DNA from 3 places in the Alteromonas sp. KUL17 genome. Region 2 is predicted to be linked to each of the others. Evidence: predicted binding sites of a transcription regulator. Region 2 holds the regulator's gene; each other region holds the start of a gene.
What was found. Region 2 encodes LexA, which represses DNA repair genes until DNA is damaged. Its sites were predicted from a motif close to TACTGTATNNNNATACAGTA; they were not measured.
Positions count from the first base shown of each region.

Region 1: KUL49_RS15585 (exonuclease domain-containing protein) is a predicted target of LexA. The motif match lies at 2,445-2,464, and genes of this name have one in related genera.
Region 3: KUL49_RS04935 (putative DNA modification/repair radical SAM protein) is a predicted target of LexA. The motif match lies at 2,943-2,962, and genes of this name have one in related genera.

Region 1 is NZ_BJKJ01000019.1:81,096-87,143, forward strand. It holds gene KUL49_RS15560 (amidase) at 1-391, shown strand, start outside; gene KUL49_RS15565 (high-potential iron-sulfur protein) at 570-863, opposite strand; gene KUL49_RS15570 (flavin reductase family protein) at 1,086-1,715, opposite strand; gene KUL49_RS15575 (CPXCG motif-containing cysteine-rich protein) at 1,708-1,899, opposite strand; gene KUL49_RS15580 (hypothetical protein) at 2,099-2,386, shown strand; gene KUL49_RS15585 (exonuclease domain-containing protein) at 2,493-4,637, shown strand; gene KUL49_RS15590 (TIGR03643 family protein) at 4,737-5,000, shown strand; gene KUL49_RS15595 (hypothetical protein) at 5,056-5,523, opposite strand; gene KUL49_RS15600 (hypothetical protein) at 5,803-6,048, opposite strand, start outside.
Region 2 is NZ_BJKJ01000009.1:38,221-44,268, reverse strand. It holds gene KUL49_RS09970 (hypothetical protein) at 1-2,332, shown strand, start outside; gene lexA (transcriptional repressor LexA) at 2,445-3,068, shown strand; gene coxB (cytochrome c oxidase subunit II) at 3,651-4,814, shown strand; gene ctaD (cytochrome c oxidase subunit I) at 4,824-6,048, shown strand, end outside.
Region 3 is NZ_BJKJ01000004.1:25,371-31,418, forward strand. It holds gene pyk (pyruvate kinase) at 1-1,037, shown strand, start outside; gene KUL49_RS04925 (5'-methylthioadenosine/S-adenosylhomocysteine nucleosidase) at 1,233-2,141, shown strand; gene KUL49_RS04930 (hypothetical protein) at 2,219-2,596, opposite strand; gene KUL49_RS04935 (putative DNA modification/repair radical SAM protein) at 3,061-4,302, shown strand; gene KUL49_RS04940 (TIGR03915 family putative DNA repair protein) at 4,319-5,125, shown strand; gene KUL49_RS04945 (BON domain-containing protein) at 5,247-5,855, opposite strand.

The DNA of each region.
Region 1 (6,048 bases), on a different contig from region 2:
ACTTCGCCTTATTCAGGATACCGCGGGCAAAAATGGTATTGACGCATTGCTAGCAAAGCACAATGTCGATGTATTAGTAGCGCCTTCAAATAGCCCTTCATTTTTAATCGATGGAGTGTATGGAGATCATTCGCCAGCCGGTTTTATTGGTATTGGTTATTTGGCCGCTGTTGCAGGGTATCCGCACCTTACAGTACCTGCGGGCCAAGTAAAGAATCTCCCGGTAGGAATTAGCTTTATCGGCGGCAAGTGGCAAGATGAAAATGTGCTGAAAATAGGTAAAGTGTTTGAAGCAAAACATGGTTTTTTCATTAAGCCTGGCCTTTTACCAACCCGTTTTGACACCCCAAGCTTAAAAGGTATTGATACTGGCCTTAATAACGACGGTTAACAAGTGGCTCGTTGCTAAGTTAAAGCATCTCAAAGCGTTTCCAAACAAAAAAGCCCTCGAGTCATCGAGGGCTTTTACAATTCAAGTTACTAACTTTAAGCTATTGTGACCAGCCGCTGTTTGTAGCTTTATGCAGCGTTTGGTTTCAACATAAAAGCTGCTATGCCGCTTTAAATGCTTAACCTGGCTTTTTAACCCACGCGCTACACCAGCCATCAGCGTTAACCAGCTTGTTAGGGAAAATGTTACAAGGGCGATATTGTTCGCCATCGGCACCCTGCACGTACATGCAGTTAGCACATTTTGCACCTTCAACGGTTGACGATGGTGTGTAGTTCAATGCTTTAGCAGTTGGGTCATCAGCGCTCAATTGTTCTTGAGCTTGTGCACGTAACGCTACACCACCTAATGTAAGACCGATAACTGTAGAGCCCGACAGTTTTAAAAAGTCACGGCGATTTACAGATTTCATAACATTCTCCTTAAGAGATAGAAACGATAATGATTCTTTTTTATTCAGTGCCTTAAACGCAAAAACCTGCCCAAAGAGGCAGGTTTTGTGTAATGTTTAAATACTATCTCTTTTTGAAAAAAGATCGAATGAAATGTCTTATTTTCACTTGATCTAGATTAAATAAAATTCAGAGTAATAACACCCGATTGTAAATTTTAGACTGTTCTATCTGCTACAAGTTCATTTTTTAGCTAGGGATACACCGGGTTTGGCGTAAGCAAATTGTGCAATACGCGTAGTATTATGATAGCTATCTAAACCAGAAATACAGGCAGTGTTGGCTTTTTCTAAATCGGCGTATCCGTCTTCATCAATAATGCTCTCTGGCATATGGAGCTCTTGAATTTCTCCAATAACCATTTCGGTTTCGTTAAGCAGTTTTAAATGTTGCGCCACCTTCAAGCCCATCTTGATTTGGCTTTCTTTAACAAACGGCGCACTAAATAACTCGCTAAACTGTGGTGTTAAGCCCACTGCTTCAAATTCACTTTCATCAGGGGCATAGCGGGCAGACGTTTGATGTGCTTTATCGACCCAATCGGCTGAAACGTGATTTAGCGTATAAAAGCCCTGTTGTTTTATATTGCTAAGGGTGTCTCGTACGACCGTGTGAGGACGCATGATCATCCCGATTAGCGGCGGGTTAGCGCCCACATGAACAACCGAACTTACAATGGCTAAATTGTTGGTGTTGCCGTTTGTAGTACCCACCAATGTCGCCGATTTGAATCCAGACAAACTGTTAATTAGGTTGGCACGGTATCGCTGAGTAAGTTCATCAATATCGCTGCGAGTAAATTGCTTAGTCATTCTCTCGTTCAGCCTCTATTTGAATGTCTTCACCGTGCTGGTAAGCAGTAAGCTCTATAGGCTGGCAACACACTTGGCAGTCGAGTACCTGCACTTGGCCAACATCGTTAATTTCATCTATTTCTACATCGTTGGGGGCCATACAGTAAGGACATGAAAAGTCCATGGAACGGGTTAAGCTCATATTTAATCGCCTTATTAATCAGTAAACAGGTTTATTACGTAATGCTTAGACGAGTGGATTTCCTTTATAAAGTGCATAGTGTTTCGCGTGAAAGTAGCGTGCGCTGGTAGTAGCGGTGTCGTTCAGTCACCGTTGAATATAAGATACAGACCGTCGGCTTCAATAGCGGCTGGCCAGGCGAACAAATAAAGGTGACGATGTGGCAAATAAAGTAGGAAAATGCCCGTGTTGTAACAGAGAGACGCGCCTTACTTATCACCACCTTATTCCCAAAAAAATGCATCGGCGCACCTATTTCAAAAAGCACTTCAGCAAAGCCGAGTTGCAGGACGGTATTTATATTTGTAGGCAATGTCATAGCGGCATACATCGCTTTTATGATGAGATGACATTAGCCAAGCACTACTTCAATTTACAACGTTTACTAGATGACGAGCAGCTTTCAACGTTCTTTCAGTGGGTGTCTAAACAGCGAGTACGTGTTTAAAAAGATTTTTAGCAGCGGATGTGTAACGCAATCGTGATGGATTTAATTTGATTAGCATGGCTGTATAAATATACACTGTTGATGTTTTCATAGTCAAAGATACCTCATGCGAAAAGATTTACCGCCACGTTATTACCTTTCACACTTTCACGAGTTCCTTGCTTTCTTCGAAGGCGCTAACAGTGCGCTTTTAAGCGATGGTGCAACGGACTTTGTTGAGCGCTTTAAAGCATTAGATGATGACAAGCAGTGCATTGTTGTTAGGGCTGCCAATCGCAAGTATGCGGTGATTGACAGAACGCAGTTTAATTATGGCGAAATCACTGAACCACAAGCACAGATAGATTGGCTTATAGAAAACGGTTGGTTTGGCGATATTACTCACGCTACGCTTAACGATATTGCAGGGGTATTGACCAAAGAGGCGCTGCTGGCGCTTCTTGCTGAATACGGCAGTACGCAGGGATTAGCATCGCTCACCAAGCCCAAACTCGTAACGTTACTTAATGAACATATCGGTGCTAGAGGCTGGCCAGAGCGCTTCTCGCTTAATAACTACTTGGTGTGCCTATTCGACGATGCGCTTCGCTATTTACTGTTTCTCTATTTTGGTAACACCAAAAGTCGTTTAAACCAGTTTTCTATGCGTGATTTAGGCGTAATGAGAACCCGCTCTGACTCGGTAACCGATACAGCGCGTTTTGATACTAAAAGCGACGCTGAAGCTTCTTGGTTTTACGCCAATCACTTCAGTCAGTTGGCCTTTTATAACAATGATATATTGCTTGCCATTGCAGAGGGTGAATTACCTGTTACAGAAGGTGTATCTGCCAGTTTTTATCGCGACCAATTACTTTATGCACTAGGGCTTAAAGTGCTAGCCTTCGATAGGCCCAAAGGGCTAGCAATATTGAAACAGGCGCAAAGTGACAAAGCAAAAGAAAAATGGCTAAGGGAAAGCTACAAAGACGGAAATGAAGATGGTGTTAAAGAGGGGCTTGAAGAGATTATCGATAATCCTCCATCGGATACACTGCTTGCGTTTGCGGAAGACTTTTACGCCCGTAAATACCACAAAAAACGCACCAGCACGGTTACCGACATGCTTCGCAATGCTAGCCGTACACTGGATATTGACGTAAGTCAAAATCAGCAAGTAGAGCGTGGCGTGTTGGCGCATTATGCACGGCACGGCATTGAAGGCTGGCGCACGGAAAACCGGTTATGGCGCAGTTTGTTCGGCCTTACTTTTTGGAAGCAACTATACGAAGAGGATACGCTAGTTACAGAGTTTGATCGCAGGCCATTATCGCTTAAGCAAAATAACTTCTACGCTAAGTTTGAGCACAGTATTGAGGCATTATTACAGAAGCTCGATAGCAAAGATAAGCTGCGTTTTCACCTCCACAAAATGGCTACAATGCACTACGGTAAAGTGAACAGCCTGTTTATGTGGTCTAGCCATTTGCTTACGCCTATAGAAGCGCTAATTGAGCATGGTTCACTAGATAGTATCTATACTTTACTTCGCATGATGTGTAGAGATTTTGAAAGCCTTCGCGATGGCTTCCCCGATATTATGGTGTTTGATGGCGCGCTTCGCTTTGAAGAAATTAAAGCGCCTGGCGATCAGCTTCGCCGTAACCAATTGGTTTCTATTCAGCGTTTGCAGCAAGCTGGTTTTGATGTTGCGGTAACAACCGTAAAATGGATACGCGACCCTGCACAGCCTTATGTTGTGGTAGATATAGAGACCACAGGGGGCAACAACAGCTATAACCGCATTACCGAGATAGGTATGGTGAAACTTGTTGGCGGTAAAGAGGTAGACAGGTTTCAAACCTTACTGAACCCGCAGCGTAGAATTCCTAGTAATATAACCCGTCTTACCGGAATCTCGGACGAGATGGTAGCAGACGCGCCGCTGTTTGCCGAAGTCGCTGAGCAGGTGGCTCGATTTACCGAAGATGCCGTATTTGTTGCGCATAACGTGAACTTTGATTATGGGTTCATTAAACAAGAGTTTGCGCGGTTAGAGCAGCATTTTAGGCGACCAAAAATGTGCACAGTTCGCGAAATGCGCCGCACTTATCCCGGGTTGCCTTCGTACTCTTTGGCTAATTTAACTAAACATTTTCATATAGAAATGGAACGGCATCACCGAGCGCTAAGCGACGCTAAGGCTGCCGCCGAACTGTTAAAGCTAGCATTTGAGAAAGACGATGAATTAACGGGCCTGTCGGCGAATTAATAACGTTGTTATTGAAATTTTTACTATGCGGATACTGAACAAAATGTGCGTAAATGCTGTATTGAGTTGAGTTATAACGTGCATATTGAGATGTAAGACATGGCATTAACTGAAGAACAAGAATCACGAATTATTGAAATGGCGTGGGAAGACCGCACGCCGTTTGAAGCCATTGAGCGTTTATACGGGCTTCCGGAAAAAGACGTAATAAAGCTCATGCGTAAAAATCTTAAACAAAAAACCTTTAAAAATTGGCGAGAACGGGTGTCAGGCAGAAAGACCAAACACGCCAGCTTGCGCCCTGAAGGTGTGGATAGAGGCTATTGTCCCTCGCAATACAAATACAAAAGTGCCAACAAGTAGTGTTGAATAAGTATCTGTTTGACGTTACCGGTTTGACAACGTGGACTAGCCTACATTACTTCTTTGGCGGAGTAATGGTGGTTATGGGTAAAAGAAACGCGGTTAACTGCTGACGTAACGGCGTTGGAAAGATAACCGTATTTTCTGATTGTAAAATACTTTTAGCGTGATCAACTTGGCGTAACAGATTGTGGTAGGTGTCATTGTTTTGCTGTATTGCCTCTACCTTACTCATCATTAATTCAATAAATTCGGCGGGGGATAGGTTGTCGTGTTGCCTTATCTCGAAAGCCAGCGCCTTAAGCACATAGGCTTCCCACTCTTTTCTGTAACTCTCCTGTAATCGCTCAGGATAAAGCGCTAGGTCTGCTATATCTTGCGCTAGGTCTACAATATCAAGGGGATCATCAAAAAGAACGCGAAATGCGAGAAGCACATCGTCAGAGAGGCGAGAAATGGGAAGTTTTTCTTTGAACTGAGCATAGCGGCTTGGCACAAGAACACCTTTTCTATCGGATAACACACATTGCCTTGCGCAGCGCGATTGAACTTGGCTGGCTAACAAAGCACTTTAAATTGTAATAAAAGCGCGAGTACGAAGAAAGTTGTTCAGGTTAAAAATACGTAATTTAGAATAATTGAACGTATTTACAGACCAACCCGTAACCTATTATGCACTGTTAAAGTGTGTACGCGTTCTTGCTGTTTGGCCCATCATTTGATGGGCCTTTTTTATGTTGCTCAATGGCGCTCATTTTCTCGGTAGTAATAAAGAACGTACACTTTGACGAGCGTCAGTCATTCAACTTTCAAAAGAAAGTTTTACACCAGCCAATAATCTGCTGACGCTATCTACAACATCAGTTCTGACAAACCACTCAACATCATGCTTTTCAGACAGCACGCCGCTAAATTCTAGTGAACCGCCGTGACCTGTTCCCAGAAAATCTTCAATTAGTTCAGCGCGCTCACCAAAGCTACTGTCTATGTAGGAGTAGTATGCGAAGTATTCGATAGGATACGATGTGTTAAAAGCACTTGCATCAAA
Region 2 (6,048 bases):
TACCATGGTGGTGTCAGACGGTATTAACGTTGTTGAATCCCAGCCTACTTTCGTTGAGATCGGCAATTCTCCTATGACGCTCACTGCATCGAATATGCCTGAAGTAGTAACTGCGGGCGGATACGTAGAGTTTACCGTATCGATGAGTGACCCAGACAGAGTTGACGATGACGTCGCGGGAGAGCTTATTTCAGCGCCTCCCGGTGCTTCGTTAAATGCGGAAGGTCTGATGACCTGGAATGTACCTGCGAATCAACTTTTCAACGCTCAAACTTATATGTTTAGTTTCGCTAGCTTAGACGGAACTGAATCCCAACAAACGCTCGAAATCACTTCTTATGCGGACAAGGCCCCGGCTTATGCTCGTACTACTGTGATGACACCAATTTATAATCATGGCTTTGCTATTGCTTCGACCAATGGTGTAAGTGAACTTATCACGGTAAATGCTCGAAACGTGGGCGCATTTTCGCTAGAAGGTAAGACGCTTAAAAATACCTATGTGTATCCGTATAAACTGCCAACTAAAGGCGAAATTAGAAGCGTGCATACCCAAGATGTTGATGGTGACAATAATGATGAAATCTACCTTCTTACTCAACAGGGATTGTCTGTAATAAAAGACCGCGAAAGTAACGCAGAAGCGGTGTTTATTATTGAAGATAGTATTATTTCTGGCTTATTTTATGACATCAATGGTGACGGGGTTGATGAAGTTGCTTATTTATATGGGAGCGAATATTACAATGCGACTTCTATTGCCATTGTAGATGTTCGCACAGGTGAGCAGTTGCAACAGTACGATATTGACGGCGTCAATAACCTTGCTTTTGGTAACGTAGATGATGACGCATCGATAGAAATGGTAACGAACAATGGTTATGTATTTGATATCGAAAGCGGTGCCAACCAATGGCTATACGGTAGCGGGTTCAGCGACGCATTTGTTGTGCTGGGTGATATGAATAACGATGGTGTAGATGAAATCATCGGTGCCGATAGTTGGAATGATATCTCAATTTACTCAGCAGTATCGAAAAGCAGTTTGGCAACGGCGGAACATGGTGACATTTGTGATATCGCCTATAGTAAAGAAAGCCCAGCTACAGAAGGAATAGTGGTTGTCTCCGAGTGTCAGTGGGGACAAGTTAGAGGTTTTGCATTAGAAGCGGGACAAATCTCTGAGCAGTGGGCTCTTAACCACAACACTTACAGTGGCATGTCACTTTTCATTGACGATTTAGACAATGACAATGTGGACGACATTATTTGGACTGGTGAGAATCAAATTTTAGTAGCGCAACAAGATGCCAACGGTGAATATGCCTTGTCAGATATAAAAGGTGCGCCGCGCGCGAGTAGATATCATGCCGCGGGTTGGGCACCTTATGGCGATAATGATGAAAGAGCCGTCTTTGTTAGCGATACAAGTAGTTACGAATCATCTATTCAGATTTTATCGGTAGATAAAGAGGATAACTTTGCGATAAGTGCTGAGGTTGGCGAAGATGTCTATAACTATAGCAAACCGGTCGTTACAGACTACAACAATGACGGTGTGGGTGAGTTACTAATAGGGGCACTGGATTATAGTTCGTCGTTTAATGTCGTGAGACTTACAGATAACGCTATTCAATGGGCACTGAACAATAATCAGAATAGTGAAATTTCGTTTATTGAAGCCATTGACGTAAATAACGACAGTTACGCCGATGCAGTTATTATTGAGAACAATCGACTTAAAGCGTTTGATATCGAGAATCAGGTGCTTATCGACTCAATCATTAACGATTTTTCAATTAATGCGCTTGCTGCCTCTGAAAAAGACGGTGTGCATTATTTTGCTGTTGGGGGCTATAGTTCGCTCAAGCTCTATAAAATGCAGGATGGTGAATTTGTTGGATTGAATGAATTGGAAACCAATTGTGACCAATTGCTCACGGTAAATTTTGATAGTGATAGCGAACTTGAAGTTGCGTGTTTAAATAGAAACTACAACACCATCAATGTTTATGACGTGGCGAGCGATGCATTAGAACTCAAAGACGCTATAGCACCGTCATTCTACCCTCAGTATATAGCGGCTGTTCCAACGACGTCGTCTAATCAGTCGATTCTCGCTATCTACCAGCCTAACGAGAATGACTATTCGTACAATTATTATGACAGCATCGCATATCGCGTGGTTGAGGTTGATAATAAAGGCAATGTGGTGTGGCAAAGCCCTGGACTTGGGCTCGATAATGTTGAAGGCATGCGCACACGTCAAAATAGTGATGGGGAGCTGGAGTTACAAATTAGTAACCCGAACATGGCTCTTCTCGTAAAATAAGAGGAAAGCACTTGTCGTAGGCTATTGCAGATCGCAAAAGACGCGGCAAGTGCTTGTTATTTAGTTTTAGGTGTATATACTTACAGGAACTGTATGAACAGACAGGTCTTTTATGCGCCCACTCACAGCTCGACAAACCGAAGTTTTAGAACTTATTAAAACAACCATGTTAGAAACGGGAATGCCGCCTACTCGTGCGGAAATAGCCCGTCAGCTTGGCTTTCGTTCTGCTAATGCAGCAGAGGAACATTTGAAAGCATTGGCGCGTAAAGGCGTGATTGAAATTTTGCCTGGTACGTCTCGTGGCATTAAGCTCAATATCCCTCTTGATAACGACGCACAAGAAGAAGGCCTACCGTTAATTGGGCGTGTTGCAGCCGGTGAGCCGATCTTGGCGCAAGAGCATGTTGAATCGCACTACAAAGTCGATCCTGCACTGTTTCAACCCCATGCCGACTTTTTGCTACGCGTTAACGGTATGAGCATGAAAGACATTGGTATTTTAGACGGTGATCTTCTCGCTGTTCATCGCACCACTGATGTACACAACGGTCAGGTGGTTGTGGCGCGTGTAGATGAAGACGTCACCGTAAAGCGTCTAGAGAAACGCGGGCGTGAAGTATTGCTTCATGCTGAGAATGATGAGTTTGCACCAATAAAAGTCGATTTGGCGACTGAACATTTTGCGATAGAAGGTATTGCGGTGGGTGTGATCAGAAACGCTGACTGGATGTAGTATTTTAGCTTGTTTGTATAAAAGCGGCGCGTTAGCCGCTTTTTTTATGTCTTTTGTTCCTGTTTTTTTCTTCAATCTGCCAACTTAGGTTTTATCCTGCCCAGCAAACCTGTTGGTTTTCTGCGCGCTTATTTTTATCATTACTCACGTTATTCTTTCTATGAATGCTTCAAGTATTTTCCATTTTTTATTTTGAATTTTGTTTGAAATCGACATTGAGTAATCGATTACTTATTGATTTCTTAACTAGTTAGTCGAGCATTTACTTTAATCCCGTGTTCAAAATGCCTGTTTGATTCCAAGGGCATCCCACAGCAATGGCTCTCTCTTTTTGCACGTGAAATCCCCCGCGACCATTTTAGTAAATGATTAAAAATTAACCGCTTCGTTAAATTTTTAATAGAAAAGACTAGACGGCACGACATTATTGCGCAATTCTTATACAGAGATTAACAAAATAATAACAATGACTCTAAATTTGTTTTACAAGTTGAGGTTATGGGTCAATCGTTCGCAAACCATTTGGTAGGGCATCGCGCAAATTAATCAGCGTCTTTGACCACGCCATTACGGAGGTGCTGAGTGAAACAACTAACGACCGTTTTCGCAAAATGGTGTTCTAGTATACCAATTTTGCTTTTTTCCCCTTTGCTTTTTGCGCAAGAAGCAAGCGAAGAAGCCTCTTCGCTTAATTTGAGACGCGGTGCTACCGACATCAGTGGGCAGGTATACGACCTCCATATGTTGATGTTCTTCATTTGTGTAGGTATCGCGGTTGTAGTTTTTGGCGTGATGTTCGCCTCAATGTATCTACATAGAAAGTCCCGTGGTGCCAAGCCAGCTAATTTTCACGAAAACGTGAAGGTCGAAATTGCTTGGACCGTTATTCCTTTCCTTATTCTTATTTTCATGGCGGTACCCGCAGCGAATACTCTAATTGCTATGGAAGACACGTCTGAGCCTGACATGACGGTGTTAGTAACAGGCTCTCAATGGAAATGGCACTACAAGTACATGGATAGCGATGTAGAGTTTTATTCTTTACTCGCCACTCAGCGCGAGCAAATAGAAAACAAATTTCAGAAAACAGATAACTACCTGCTTGAAGTTGACCGCCCTCTGGTTATTCCTACTGGGAAAAAAGTACGCTTTCTTATTACTTCTGACGACGTTATCCACTCTTGGTGGGTTCCTGACTTTGCCGTGAAAAAAGATGCCAACCCCGGCTTTATTAACGAGTCTTGGGCCAAGGTGAATGAGCCGGGTATTTATCGCGGACAGTGCGCAGAGCTTTGTGGTAAAGACCATGGCTATATGCCGGTTGTGGTAATTGCTAAAGAACCCGCCGAGTTTGAAAAGTGGATGGGCGAACAAGAAGAGATTGTTCGTAAAGCAAAAGAAGAAGAGCAGCGTCTACTTTCTATGAATATGTCTATGGATGAACTGATGAAAGAGGGCGAGCGAGTATACAACGCAACGTGCGCTGCTTGCCATATGCCAAATGGTGAAGGTTTACCTGGCGTGTTCCCGGCATTAAAAGGCAGCAAGATGGCACTAGAAGATCAGCAAGGTCACATTGACATCGTGCTGCATGGAAAGTCAGGAACAGCCATGCAAGCGTTTGGAAAAATGCTAAGTCTTAAGGAAATTGCCGCCGTAGTCACTTACGAGCGAAATGCCTGGGGCAATAAAACTGGCGATATGGTTCAAGCCAAAGATGTCAACGCAGTGGCAAACGGAAACTAGGAGCAGACAATGAGCAAAGCAACTGAAGTTATTTCGCCAGATACCTCTGCGCCTCATGACGGTCACCTACATGATGACCATGAACACCACGATCATATTCCTAAAGGGATAACGCGTTGGTTGTTTACCACTAACCACAAAGACATAGGCACACTTTACCTGTGGTTTGCCTTTATTATGTTTTTAGTTGGTGGTGCGATGGCCATGGTGATCCGCGCTGAACTATTCCAACCCGGTCTACAAATTGTAGAGCCAAACTTCTTTAACCAAATGACTACGGTACACGGGCTTATCATGGTATTTGGTGCAGTAATGCCAGCCTTTACTGGGCTCGCAAACTGGCTTATTCCCATGATGATCGGCGCACCTGACATGGCGTTACCGCGCATGAATAACTGGAGCTTCTGGATTTTACCAGGTGCCTTTCTCATTCTTTTGAGCTCGCTCTTTATGGAAGGCGGCGGCCCTGCTTTTGGATGGACTTTCTACGCGCCCCTTTCAACGACTTACAGTGGCGATTCGACAGCGTTGTTTGTGTTCTCTGTTCACATCATGGGTATTTCATCCATTATGGGTGCGATTAACGTGATTGTGACCATCTTTAATATGCGTGCGCCAGGCATGACCTGGATGAAAATGCCGCTGTTTGTATGGACGTGGCTTATCACCGCGTTTTTGCTGATTGCGGTAATGCCAGTGCTCGCCGGTGCGGTTACTATGGTGTTAACTGATAAGTTCTTTGGCACGAGCTTTTTTGATGCTGCTGGTGGCGGCGACCCGGTTATGTTCCAGCATATTTTCTGGTTCTTCGGGCATCCTGAAGTGTACATTATGATCTTGCCCGCTTTCGGCATTATCTCGCAAATTGTTCCTACCTTCTCTCGAAAGCAGCTGTTTGGATACGCGTCTATGGTTTACGCCACGGCGTCGATTGCGCTGCTCTCTTTTGTTGTGTGGGCTCACCATATGTTCACCACGGGCATGCCGGTGTACATGGAAATGTTTTTCATGTTTGCCACCATGCTTATCTCGGTGCCTACTGGTGTAAAAGTGTTTAACTGGGTAGCGACCATGTGGCGCGGCTCACTGAGCTTTGAAATGCCAATGATGTTCGCTATTGCCTTTATTGTGCTGTTCACCATTGGTGGGTTGTCAGGGCTAATGTTGGCGATCACGCCCGTGGACTTCCAATATCACGACACTTACTTCGTTGTAGCCCATTTCCACTATGTGC
Region 3 (6,048 bases), on a different contig from region 2:
GAGTAACTGGCGTTGAAGGCCGCAAAGTGATTACTGAAGTAACAGTAGGCGGCAAGCTTTCAAACAATAAAGGCATTAACCGTCAAGGCGGTGGTCTTTCTGCAGATGCACTTACCGAAAAAGACAAAGAAGACATTAAAACCGCCGCTAAAATTGGTGTTGATTACCTTGCAGTATCGTTTCCTCGCAGCGGCGCAGACTTGAACTACGCGCGAGAACTTGCCGAAGCAGCTGGCTGCTACGCAAAAATTTGTGCAAAGGTCGAGCGTGCTGAAACGGTGGCGTCTGACGAAGCCATGACGGATATCATCAGCGCTTCAGATGCGGTAATGGTTGCTCGTGGTGACTTGGGTGTAGAAATTGGCGATGCGGAACTTGTTGGTGTTCAAAAGAAACTGATTGCCCGTTCTCGCCAGCTCAACAAGGTTGTGATCACCGCGACGCAAATGATGGAGTCGATGATTGACAGCCCTATGCCTACACGTGCAGAAGTAATGGACGTTGCAAACGCTGTACTAGACGGCACTGACGCGGTAATGCTTTCAGCTGAAACAGCGGCGGGTAATTTCCCTATTGAAACAGTTGCAGCTATGGCTCGTGTTTGTGAAGGCGCGGAAACACATCCAAGCGTTAAAATTTCCAAGCACCGCATGGATCAGCAGTTTTCTTCTACTAGCGAGTCAATTGCTCTGTCTGCGGTTTACGCCGCGAACCACTTGCCAAGTGTTAAAGCGATTGTAGGTTTAACTGAAAGTGGAACTACACCAACGTTAATGTCTCGCATTACTACATCTCTGCCAATTATTGCGATGTCTCGTCACGAATCAACGCTTAACACAATGGCGCTTTGCCGCGGCGTTAAGCCGGTTTTCTTTGACTCTTCAAACAGTGAACCTGGCAAATTGAAGTACGATGTCATTGCATCACTTAAAGAGAAAGGGTTAGTGAAAAGCGGCGACAGTATCATCCTGACTTACGGCGATGAAATGGAAAAAGTGGGCGCGACCAATACCCTCAAAATCGTAGAAGTCGAATAGTGACGAATACACTATTAAAGCGAAGCAAATGCTTCGCTTTTTTTTGCCTGTAATTTACTAAAGCAGTGGTAAGCTGACGCTTATAATAAGAACACTCATCTAAGTCAGTATCAAAATTACAAAAAACATATCCAACAAAACAACGAGAATTCGTTAACACTACTCGGGACAACAACGACAAAAATAAGGATAGAAATGCAGCTCATTTTCAATCGCTACACACGTTTTTCAGCAATTATAACGCTCTTGGCACTTTTCACTCATAGCGTATGGGCAAATACACAGCACGTACACACCATGAAGCGTGTAGAAGTAGCTTCACAGAACGCGCCATTACAGCCAATAATGATTCAAGGCCCCATGCCCATTGAAGCTGAATACTTTGCTGCGCTTTTGGATAACACTACAACAGAGTATTCAGGTAATGCAGTATTCTATAAAGGGACACTAAACGGGTACCCCATTGTGGTAGCTAAAACCGGTAAGGGTTTAGAAAATACTGCGGCCGCCACCGCTATTGGCATAGAGAGATACCACCCTCGCCTTATCATCAATCAGGGAACATCAGGTGGCCACGATCCTTCCTTAAAAGTTGGTGATATTGTTCTTGGCGAACGCAGTATTAATGCATCCAATTTTAAAACGCCCAAGCTGGCTCAAGGAGAAGGTTCTCAACCGTTTAATTGGCTGCCGATGGATCTTATGGCGTCAGAAGGAAGCGCGGGAGAAGGGAGTAGCGCTAAGGACGCAGAAAAGTTGCGTTTTTATTTAGGAGACAAACAGCTCATCAACCTAGCTCTATCGCTATCCAAGCAGTACAAACGCGGGAACGTCGTTAAAGGAACGATTGGCAGCGGTAACTTTTGGAATAACGAGTTAGATCGAATAGCATGGCTCCATAAGAATATGGGAACGAGTGTGGAAGAAATGGAAACCGCTTCTGCAGCGCAGATTGCACATGCCTACCACGTTCCCTTTTTAGGTATTCGCGTATTGTCGAACAACATTACCAACCATGGTGAATATGACCCAACCACGGCCAAAGATTGTCAGGCCTTTGTTGAAAAAGTGGTAAGAGCTTATATTTCTGCGCTGTCGGAATAAATTTGGAAAACACTCAAACGAAAAACGCGCCCTACATTGTAAGAATGTTGGGCGCGTTTTCATGTTTAGCCTTTGTATTAGATTGCTTGAACGGTATAAGTTTCCGCATCTTGACTAACATCATTCGCGTATTGAGTAAGATGGTGATTTAGAATATTTTCGGCGCGCTCAACAAACTCATCACGCTTAAATTTCCAACCTCTTAAATCGGCTTGCTTAGCCTGTGCAATGTAGTGCTCTAGACGCGTTTTTCTCAATAGATGTGCCTTTTTCGACAAATCAAATTCTACCAATGAGAAGTTGCGCTGTACTTTTTGAATATCCATATGAACGGGGCGCTGTTCGTCATCAGCTGATGCTTGGCTTACGGATAGCTTTCCTTGCCCAATTACACCGACTATAACAATGATTGCTGATACCACTAAGCCTGAATAAACCCACTTTAAAAAGTTCATGCCCCACTCCTTGAACGATTTTGCACTTGTATCGATAAGCTCGCTACAATCCACTTAATTAAAACTATTTATCACCAATGTATTGAGTCATTCGACTATTTAAGTTTCTAGCTTTCACGTTGCAGCAGATGTTTTCTGCCTGACAATACAAACTTTCGTCTATTTAATACATCAAGTGATTCACTCATATCTACTTAACCATATGCACCTTCCGCACCATATAGTTAATCTTTATTTTTCAGAAGCTTAGACCAACCCAAAACTTATACTAAAGTTGTATAAGGTACTTTCTACACACAGTAAGATAAAATTTTCCTTTCAAATTTAATAAACTCACTCTCCTTAATGCTGTACACTTATACAGTATTGAGATATACCACAACAAGCAAAGTACTGGTATGGAATCTTGTTTTTTTTCAGACCGTCTACCACGTACATTTGCCTAGAGAAAGTGACCATTTGCGATGCATGACAAACTTATTCAAAAACTCGAAATTCTTTCAGATGCCGCTAAGTATGACGCTTCTTGCGCAAGTGGCTCCGCCGGTAAACGAAAAGCAGGTAAAACTGACAAAACAGGAATAGGTTCGCTCACAGGAGGGTCAGGGATATGTCACAGCTTTACCCCTGATGGTCGATGCGTATCATTACTTAAGATCCTAATGACCAACTATTGCATATACGATTGCCATTACTGCATCAATAGGGTGTCTAGCAACGTTCAACGAGCGCGTTTTACCGTTAAAGAAACAGTTGATTTAACGCTTAATTTTTATAAGCGTAACTACATTGAGGGATTATTTTTAAGTTCCGGTATTGTCGGCTCTCCTGACCTGACTATGGAGAGCATGGTACGCATCGCGAAGTCTCTTCGCATTGATCACGGATTTAAAGGATACATTCATCTTAAGACCATTCCGAATGCATCTCCTGAACTACAGGCTGAAGCTGGCTTATATGCCGATAGGCTAAGTATAAACATCGAAATGCCGACGCAAAATTCGTTGAACAAATACGCCCCGGAAAAAGACCTTGGTGAAATTCACGGTTCAATGAATACATTGAAAGACAAAATAAATGAACACAAAGTAGATAAAACCTACTCGGGCAAACGCCCACCTCGCTTTGCTCCTGGCGGACAGTCCACTCAGATGATCATAGGAGCCGATGACTCAAATGATAAAGTTATCCTTGGCACGAGTGTCAAACTGTATGGTCAACAAAAATTGCGGCGCGTTTACTATTCTGCATTTTCGCCCATCCCAGATGCGTCTGAAGTCTTGCCTCTTAAACCGGCGCCACTTATCCGTGAACACCGACTTTATCAGGCCGATTGGCTCCTGCGCTTTTATGGATTTGGTTTAGATGAAATCGTACACAACGACATGCTAGATATGGAGCACGACCCCAAGCTTGCGTGGGCGCTACGCAATCGCCACATATTTCCCATCGATTTAAATAAAGCTGACAAGCTACTTTTATTGCGAGTTCCTGGACTGGGAGCACGCACAGTACAAAAAATTTTGGCTATTCGACGTTACACAAAGCTTAGCTGGTTCGATCTCACAAAAATGCGTTTACCCTTACAAAAATTAAAACCGTTCATTACTGTTAGTGATTATTCCCCCGCTATACATTTGCTCGATAGCAGTAACTTTGAACAGCAATTTAAACAACCAAAACAGTTTGAATTGTTCAGCGCCTAATCTAATTGGTACCGCAATGAAAAAAGTAACAATTTCATCAGTGCCCGGATACGACGAATGGCGAAAAGCATCGAGAGAATGTCTAGCCCAACACATACCTCCCGAGAACGTTACATGGCAAACTTCGCAATCTAACCAAGACGACTGGTTTGCCGTGACCGATTCGGCCAACGCTATTGGTGAAAGCCAAACGAATTACAGAATTCCCAGATCAGTTTTAACGCTGTTGAAGTATGCGTTATGCCACCAAGCCACCGATCGTTTCGCTTTATGTTACCGCGTTTTATGGCGAGTAGTTTTCGAAAACAGAAACCTTATTCACTTAAAAACTGATGAAGATGTGTTGCGTCTCAACGTGCTGGCTAAAGCAGTAAAACGCGATGCATATAAGATAAGTGCTTTTTTGAGATTTCGAGAAGTCGTACTTGACGGACAAGAGCATTTTATTGCGTGGTATGAACCAGAACACTTCAGCTTGGAAATGAAGCTCGATTTTTTTCAGACGCGTTTTAAAAATATGTGTTGGTCAATACTTACCCCTTATCGAGCTGCGCATTGGAATACTAAAACACTTGTTTTGGAAGATAATCCTGATCCTAGTATCATTCCAAATGATGACAGAATTGAAAAATACTGGCTTACGTATTATGCAAATATATTTAATCCTGCCCGCGTAAAAACAAAGGCATTGTTAAGTTCAATGCCAAAAAAATACTGGAAGAATATGCCTGAGACGTCGCTTATTAACGATATGATACGCCACTCGGATGCTAGAGCACGTAAGATGATACTAAATGGAAAAAAGGTGGAGAATGGTGAATGAGTCCTCCTGACAAATATTAGCAGCTGTGCTTCCTTTGTTTGTTGCGATTTGAAAAGCTCTGTAAAACGTGACCAGAAAAAAAGGGGCCGAGGCCCCTTTTTTGTGTAAAGCAACAATGATATTAGTTCATCGCAGTTTCAGTAACTACACGAAGGTTGCTTTCAACATCTTTTACGTCAGATGCATTCTTGGCAATTTCCACAGCTAGATCACGCTCAGCATCAGAATCAACGTCGCCAGTCAGTGTTACTACACCGTTTTCTACGTCAACATCGATGTCGAAACCTGAAATATCGGTATCCATAAGAAGACGAGTTTTGATTACTGTGGCGATTTTGGCGTCAGTTAACTCGCTTGTGCCTTCGTCAACAGTATCTTCCATGTCATCTGACATGTCGCCTTCCATATCTTTGTCAGAGACAACCGTTAGCTTGTTGTCTACAGACGTTACACCGTCAATATTCGCTACTAGCTCTTCCGCTAGCTTTTTATCAACAGAGTTCTCAACCTTACCAGTAAGAACGACATTACCGTTTTTAACGTCAGTGTTAATGTCGAATGAATCAAGGTTACCATTGAACAACAGCGTTGCTTCTGCTTTGCCATCAATCCATGCGTCTTTGGCACCTTTCTCCCATTTATTAGTTGTGCTGTCTGTGTCCATGTCACCTGCATATGCAGCTGCAGTCAAAGTTGTAGCAACAATCATAGAAATAAGTGAACGTTTCATAACATTTCTCCTTTGTCGAAACTCGTAGATAGTCATGCCAATTCCTTGCCAACAAAATAAGGCATTGTTTTATATGATAAATATTAATATCCAGGGCTAGTTAAGTAAGTTTTGTTTTGCAAACTTTGCCTTTGTTTGAGAACTTTTTACTTAATTTTGTTAATGCCCAAAACTCGTCAACTTCACTTAAGAA